DNA from 2 places in the Bacillus salitolerans genome. Region 2 is predicted to be linked to the other one. Evidence: riboswitches for the same ligand, from Rfam matches in the RefSeq annotation. Region 2 holds a riboswitch; the other holds the start of a gene.

Region 1 (4,012 bases), on a different contig from region 2:
CTCCAGCTTTTAAATCTAGTGATTTATCTAATGGTGGGTTAAAGCCGTTAATTCGAATATTACTAGAAAAGAAGTTTCAAAGCTTCCCATCCATAGCTAAAAAGTATGTAGAGGTTGTAAGAAAGGGAGAAACGTATTTAGATGAAGAATGGAAAGAAGTAGCGATATCGCTAAATCATCTTTTTTTATCCTTAACAAATGAAGTCATTTCAATTGAACGTATAGAGCAACTATCACAAAAAATGAAGAAACTAAATGAAGAAAGCGATTCACCGATTGATCAAGATTCCTTTATAACAGTACCTAATGTACTAAAGAGTAAGATTTATTGTAGTGGTAATGTGTTAATAGTAGGGAAAAGTTGTACACACTCTACTATCCATGCAGGTGGTAGTTTGAAAGTTAAAGGTGCTCTAAGAGGTGGAGAGGTTTATGGAAGACTAGGTGTTGATATCAATGAAGTTGGTGCTGAAAGTGGTGTTACAACCTTAATATCTGTTCCAAGTGATCAAACCATAAAAATAAATAAAGCAATGGAAGGTACTACAATCAAAATTGGAAAGTCTAAATACACCTTTCAAGATGTCACCTATGAGGTTGTTGCCTACCTGGACAACGAAGGGAATATAGCGTTTAAATCATAAAGGGGGAAATCGAATGTTAAAGTACTCATTGCTGGAACAAGAAGATGGAGTAAGGGTGGATCTAGAGGGAGATTTGGATATTGAAACTACTGAGATTATAGAGGAAGAATTAACCCCAAGTCTCCTTACGTATCGTTCAGTTGTATTCAATTTTGAAAGGGTACCATTCGTAGATTCCTCAGGTATTGGACTTTTGTTGAAAACCATCCAACTGCTGACAGACCAAAATATTAAGGTAACTATCACGAATGTAAATGAGGATGTGGCGATGGTTTTCGATATACTCCAAATATCAGATATTGTTGGAGAAGATGTGTTTGTTTAGGAATTAGTATCTTCTATAAGAAAAGGAGGAATTAGATGATTTATGAATATCTGTTCCTAGCCATACTATTTGCATACTTACGTGCAAAGTCATTTGACCATTTATGGGAGGTTAAGATTAAAGCTCCTTATCTCATATTAAGCTGCTTTGTCCTTCAACTCATAGCCATGTATCTTTATGATTACTCAGCATTTACAAAGTGGTTTTCTCTATTTATCGCAGCTTCATATCTCCTGCTTTCAATAGGGGCGTTGATCAATAAACATTTACCGGGTTTTATACTTTTCTCCGTTGGGATGTTTTTAAACTTCCTAGTCATTATCATAAACGGTGGAAGGATGCCGGTATCTAGCAAAGCATTAGAAGCGGCAAACCTTTCTCATTATATAGAAATTCTTGAATCAGGCTATCGAAAGCATCAATTAATCAATGAACATACAATGCTACCTTTTCTAGGTGATGTTATTCCACTTCACTTGCCTTATGCATTATTTGATAAGGTCATTAGCATAGGAGATGTCATTATTACTTTTGGGATGTGTATCTTCTTTTTTTATACCATCACTGGAATAAAAAGCTACGTTGATATCTTCCACAAAAACAAAAAAGGGCTAGAAATTGATTGAATCTGACAAAGTAGGATTCAACATTAAAATTGGTTTCAATCTTGGGGCGTAGGATTTTCAAAGAATATAGATGTTTTTCTTATCGAAAAGGGCAAACTCGCTCGAAAGACGAGGACGCAAAGCTAGGGCCTAAAGAGGAAAATCTCAATGGCAGCCGGTTACCGAAGAAGGAGGTTGATCCCATGAAAGGTAAAGTATTTCTAATCATGGTTCTTGCTGCAATGGCATTATCTGCAGTAGCAGGAGTACCTTGGCGTCCATAATCATAATCTTTTAGATTTAAGGATTCAATAGCAGTACCTACGCCCCAGTTTTTATTAAAAAATAGATGTTTCTTGATTAATTTATTTGTTAAACCACAAGTTATTTCCTCATATTTTAAAAAAGGATGTGAAAGAAAATGCCAACCAAATTAAATGTATATATTAATTCAATAATATTGGTTGGTTTTACATTATTAGTCATATCCCTCCTTACAACCGATTACTCCCGTATTGAAGTCATTCTTGCATTAGGTATCTTGGCAGGGGTATTAGAGTATTTTTTAATTGAACTTCCCAATGGTACCTTATTTACTAGTTCTCAAACCTTTACGTTTATTGCTTTATTGTTTTATGGAGTGGAAAATGCAGTTGTAGTGGAACTCGTTATTTTCCTCTTAACTACAGCCTTATTATGGAAAAAAAGAAACATTAAGAAAAATTTGTTTAATTTGAGTCTATATATTATCTGTATTATTGTAGCAGGTTTGTTCTTTGAATGGCTATATGATCGCGAGAGTATTTTTCATTGGAAAACAATGTTGCTACTATTCGCTGTTATAGGAATACATTCTTTGGTCAACTATATATTGATTGCTGTTGTTTTTTCAACACTTAATAATAAACCTTACTGGGGAACCTTGTTAAATATTTTATTAGATGCTATCTATATGTTTCTTACGACATCTAGTATTACATTGTTCCTTGTCTATATTTACAGCTTAAAGCAACCACTCCTATTTTTTATTGTTACTTTCTTTGTTGTATTTTGCTATTTTCTACTTAGATACGCATTTGGTTTATTTATTAACCTTCGAAAAATCTTCTTATCAACAATGGAGAAATTTTCAGAAGTGTCAGAAATGAAATTGTTAATCAACCGTGGTCACTCTACGCGGGTAGGGAAAATGGCTAGAAGAATAGCTGAGGAATTAAAATTACCCATGGAGGAAATTGACTCAATTCATTATGCAGCCCTTTTTCATGACATGGGTAAGCTCCAATTAGGTGAAAAACTGTTTATAAAAAGAGGCCCTTTAACGATTGAAGAGGAAAGGGAATATAGGAACCATATTGAATTGGGTTCGAAGATGGTGAAAGAAATATCAGGGTTAGACAAAGCAGCAGAATATGTTTTCTATCATCATGAGCAGTGGGATGGAAATGGTTTTCCATATAATTTAGCCGAAGAAAGCATTCCTTTAGGCTCTAGAATCATTTCTGTTGCCAATGAGCTCGATCATCTTTTACTTGATCCAAAGATAAAAAATCCCAAAAAAGAGTTTAGTAAGCTTGCTGGGAATAAGCTTGATCCGAAGTTAGTTGAAGTAAGTTTAAATATATTTATGGAACTGTGTTTAGGTGAGTCGGTGGAAGAAGTTGTACATGAGAAGGAATCAGTTGAGAAAAAAGTAGATTCTAAACTTAGTCACAAACTTAAAGACTCTGAATTATTAAGTAAATTAAGTGTGACTCACCTTACATTCAAACATCAGGTTTTTATTGATGGAAAAGGTCAGGAAGTTAGTCTTGATATTGAACAAAAGTTAACTGTTCTCATTGAGAAGGTACAAGTGGAACAAAGAATCATCAGGGAAATAGTAGAAAATGAAGCTGGAAGACTTTATGACGTTTATTGTACTCAAGTGCCAGATGGATATCAGTTCTTACTTACTGATATAACCCCCATTTTTGAATTTGAAAAACAAAAAAATGAACAAGTCCAAACTTTGTATAGAGATGTTATCTTTTCTGTTACGAAAGGAAAAATGGAACTTATTGATATGAAGGAACTGAATAATATCGTTCAAAAACAATCAATTGGTTCATTGCCAATTGAAAAGAAAGGAGATGTCCCGTTAAGTAGACAATTAGTTCAGGAAATTTTAACCCAGTTAAATGTTCCTAGTAAGGTGGCATTTCAAATTTTACTTTGTACATCAGAAGTTGTGACAAATGTGATCAAGCATGCAACTTCAGGCTCAATACACCTATTCTATGAGAATGGGACACTTAAGATTGTTGTTCAAGACAAAGGAAGTGGAATTGATTTATCAGAGTTACCTAAATCCACTCTTTTAGCTGGTTATTCAACAAAAGTATCATTAGGTCAAGGGTTTAATCTCCTCATGAAGATGATGGATAAGGTGAAACTTT
Region 2 (4,012 bases):
CATGTCTCGCAATACCAGTATCCACAACCGCAATCTTTACACCCTTACCAGTAAAGTTAGCTCCCCAAGCTTTTGGTGCTTCTGTTCTTGTGATCCCCCAATCAGCGGTTTGTGATTTCACCTTAAGAACAATGTCTTTTTCCACTGCTTTTACATTAGGATTATTTTGAATGCCCTTAATTGCGGTAGAAGGTAATGTAATTGAAAGAGCCGGTACATGTTTGTACTCACGATTCACTTTTCCTTTTGCTTTTGTAACGATCGTTTTATCGACTTTGTCTTTAAAAAGAATTAACACGCGTTCTTGTTGAACTTGAGCGCCTGCAAATGAAGGTATAAACGTTAAAGTAAGTGATAAGGCCGTAAGAATTGATAGTAACCTTTTCATAAATGTTCTCCTCTCATTTGTAAGATCTAGCTGTATATATGTCTATCATAATCTCGAGGAATGATTATGCCTATATGCTTTTAATTACCAATGTTGCCATAAAAATGGCCACGAGGATGTAAACATACACTAATCGAAGAAATTCTCATTGTTTCATATAAAGAGATACTATTAATTAATGTAAACAGTTCCTGTGACAAATGATTATTTACCAGCGAAATCCTCATTTGGAAATGGAATCTATCTATTCAATAATCTCTAAACCTCGTATGATTACGTTGTTGATGAAATTCAAATTCACCTTCTAAGTGAATGCGAGCCAAATCAGCAAATATGATTATTTGTTGTCTAGTCGTTCGTGTTTTGATCTCATATACTTTAGGAGGAATTCATAGATGAAAAAATCTCTATTTAAAAAGTTTATTGTTACTACAATGGCTTTTGGTATTGTTGCAACTGCATTTAGCACGCATTCATTTGCTTCTACAACTTCAACCGTTCAAGGCGGGACTTTATCTGGAGGATCCATGACATTTACTGGTTTACCAGCAACATTAAATGGTACTCTAGTGAAATCTACTGCAAATTGGGCTATTGGTGATATCACGGATGCAAGAGGTACGGGTGAGGGGTGGAACCTTTCACTAACATTAACTCAATTCAAAGAAGTTGATGGTAATGGAGCTTATGTTATTGGCGGAAAATCTCTTGCTACGAATTCATTAAAAGTAGTCGGAGTACCTACAATTAATAAGAAAGACTCGACTTCATCTGACATTACAACCATCACTCCCGTTGCTTCAGGAACAGCACTAGATAATGGAAGTACGGTTAAAGTTTTATCCGCGTCACTAAATGGTGGTATGGGTTCCTACACAATTGGTAACCTAGGTGTAGAATTGACTATTCCTGCTAATGCCTATGCAAAAACATACAAAACAGATGCAACTGTAACTATAAATACAGCTCCTTAATAAATGATTATTTTTTTAAAAGTCCTCCAATACTAAGGGGGACTTTTTAATTTTTAGGAGTGGTTGTTAATGAAACACCTGTTATTATGCTTGATCTTACTAGCCTTTATGTTTATATCTTACCCAATTATTTCAGTATATGCAGAGGAAAATAATTTTGAATTCCGTGTGGAACCAATCTTTCCAGATTCACAAATTGGTAATAAAGGATATTACCATTTCAAAGGAACACCTCATGATACTGTTACGTTACAAGCACGTATTATCAATGACAGTGAACAGAATTTGAATGTTATCATTCGAAGTTTGAATGCTTATAGTGGAAATCAAGGGATCTTATACCAAACAGAGCCTGTTTTAAAAGGAACGGAAATTATCAATGAAAGCTTTCAATTTCAAAAAATAGCCACTACCCCAACTGAAGTAACACTTGAACCTTTGCAGTCTGAGCTCGTTGAATTTACACTAAATATTCCAAATATTAATGGTACGTTACTTGGTAGTGTAGAGTTTAGAGTCTTTAAAGGCACAAAAGAATTGACACAGAAAGAAGAAAACTCACAACTACTGATTGACCAATACAAAGCAATTAACATTGGTGTTCAGATTGATGTAACAGATTATAACGAGACACCTTCAATGGAATTAGACAAACCATTCTTTTCTCCCGAGCAAATTGCGATTATGGTTCCAATGGAAAATAGCTATCCGGTCATTGTTCCAAATATATCGGGAACCTACAAGATCACCAAGAATGAAGATACAACGTTCTCCATGACAGGAGAAATTCCTTCATTTAAAATGGCGCCTATGACGACTTTTCATTATCCGATTAGATGGTCAGAAGGAACATTAGAACCAGGAACATACGATGTTAGTTTATCACTGGATGTGAATGGAAGTACCCAATCTTACGAACAAACCATATCGATTGAAAATAATGAAGTGCAGAAGACACAAGAAAAAATGGAAGAACGGGGAGAAGTCGCAATTGCCCCTAAGACATTTCCATGGACAACCATAATGATTGTTCTATTTATCATTGTTTTGATCTTAATATGGATGATAAAAAAACCAAAATCCAAAAGAAAAGATCGAAAGTATCCAGGACAAAATCCAAATGATTCATACTAAGCTTCATCATTTGTAGGAAGCCGCCGTCCTAAAAAAGGATTTTACTTTGAATGGAAAAAAATATGCATATTCTTTTTAGAAAAGATACTGTATATTCTTACTAATATGAAGAATGAAATATCGTCGTTTCTTCATTTGAAAAAGGCAAACCTATTGAAAGATAGAGACGCAAAGGTACAGACCTACGGTTTATACTAGGGTGGCTGATCTGCTGAAGAATTGAGATACTTTACTTATTTTTAAGTAGAATTCGAAATTCTTCCGATTCAAATAACTTGTGTTGGAGGGATTTTTTATGATGTTTAATAAGAATATTCAGAATGTGCTTGCAACAAGTATAGTTACATCAGTTTTTGCTTTTTCAATTGGAATTGGACAAGCCTATGCAGATAATCATGAACAGTCCACGGATTCACAAGTGGAAGAGACGGTTCAACAAGACCAACCAGTCGAAACTGTTGATTCAACAACTGAAAGTTCAGAGCCTACTACTGAGGATGAAGTAGTAGAAGAAGGTACTTCAGCAGAAGAGACGCCAGATGAGATAGCTGCTGAAGCAGACTTGCCCTCTTTGTTACCAGGTGATTTCTTTTACTTTTTTAAAATATTACGTGAAAATGTACAGCTGTCTTTAACCTTTGATTCGGTGAAAGAGGCTGAACTACTTTCAACATTTGCTGAAGAAAGAATCAAAGAAGCTGAAGTATTAATTGCAGGCGGTCAAGTGGAACTAGCACAAGACATTCTTCAAAAGGCAATTGAGCAACAAGAATTGGCACTTGCTACTTACGAACAATTGCAACCAGCGGAAACACCTTTATCGGAAGGCGATGAAGGTCAAGTTGCAACAGAAGCTCCAGTAGACCCTATACGTGCTGAACTTGAAGCAAAAATGGCAGCTAACCTTGTTGCCTTAACAACTGCTCTAGAAAAAGTGGAAAATCCACAAGCAAAAGAGGCTCTCGTAAAGAATATATTAAAAGCACAAGAGAAGCTGGAGAAGAAGATCAACAAGACCCTAGCAAAGCTTAATGAGAAGGAACTTGCAATTGAACAAAAGCGTGCTGATCTTGAAGCAGAACTAGATGATGGCGAAATGAATGAACAGGATTATAATGAAGAACTTGCTGAATTGAACGCAGAATTAGCGAAAGAGAAGAAAGAGCTTCTTACTGAGATGAATGAAGATACCAATAAAGCAGGTAAAGTAGCTCTTGAAAAAGGTAAAGAGAAGGAAGATCGTGGGAAGGAAGATCCAAAGCAATTAACAGACGAGAAACAAAGTAAGTCTGTAAAAAAAGATGAAAACCAAAAAGCTGATGAGCAAAAACGTGAAGAGGTAAAGAAACAAGAAGAAAAGCAACGGGAAGAATCACAAAAACGTGCTGAACAGGGACGTGAAGCTACGAAGAAGCAAGAAGAGGCAAAAGAGGCTGATGAGAAGCAGAATGAATCAGTGAAGAAAGATGAAAAAGAGAAGCAAAAAGCTGACGAACAAAAGCGTAATGAAGTAAAG

What was found. A riboswitch is a leader RNA that binds a small molecule or an ion and turns the genes downstream of it on or off. The one in region 2 is predicted to bind cyclic di-GMP.
Region 1: another riboswitch for cyclic di-GMP. It lies ahead of ACFSCX_RS15205 (HD domain-containing phosphohydrolase); the one in region 2 lies ahead of ACFSCX_RS24305 (DUF5667 domain-containing protein).

The regions. Positions count from the first base shown of each region.
Region 1 is NZ_JBHUEM010000024.1:110,170-114,181, reverse strand. It holds gene ACFSCX_RS15220 (flagellar assembly protein A) at 1-644, shown strand, start outside; gene ACFSCX_RS15215 (STAS domain-containing protein) at 658-969, shown strand; gene ACFSCX_RS15210 (DUF5317 domain-containing protein) at 1,005-1,595, shown strand; cyclic di-GMP riboswitch class I at 1,676-1,761, shown strand; gene ACFSCX_RS15205 (HD domain-containing phosphohydrolase) at 1,996-4,012, shown strand, end outside.
Region 2 is NZ_JBHUEM010000055.1:191,468-195,479, forward strand. It holds gene ACFSCX_RS24290 (S8 family serine peptidase) at 1-388, opposite strand, end outside; gene ACFSCX_RS24295 (WxL domain-containing protein) at 784-1,362, shown strand; gene ACFSCX_RS24300 (WxL protein host-binding domain-containing protein) at 1,432-2,496, shown strand; cyclic di-GMP riboswitch class I at 2,630-2,712, shown strand; gene ACFSCX_RS24305 (DUF5667 domain-containing protein) at 2,792-4,012, shown strand, end outside.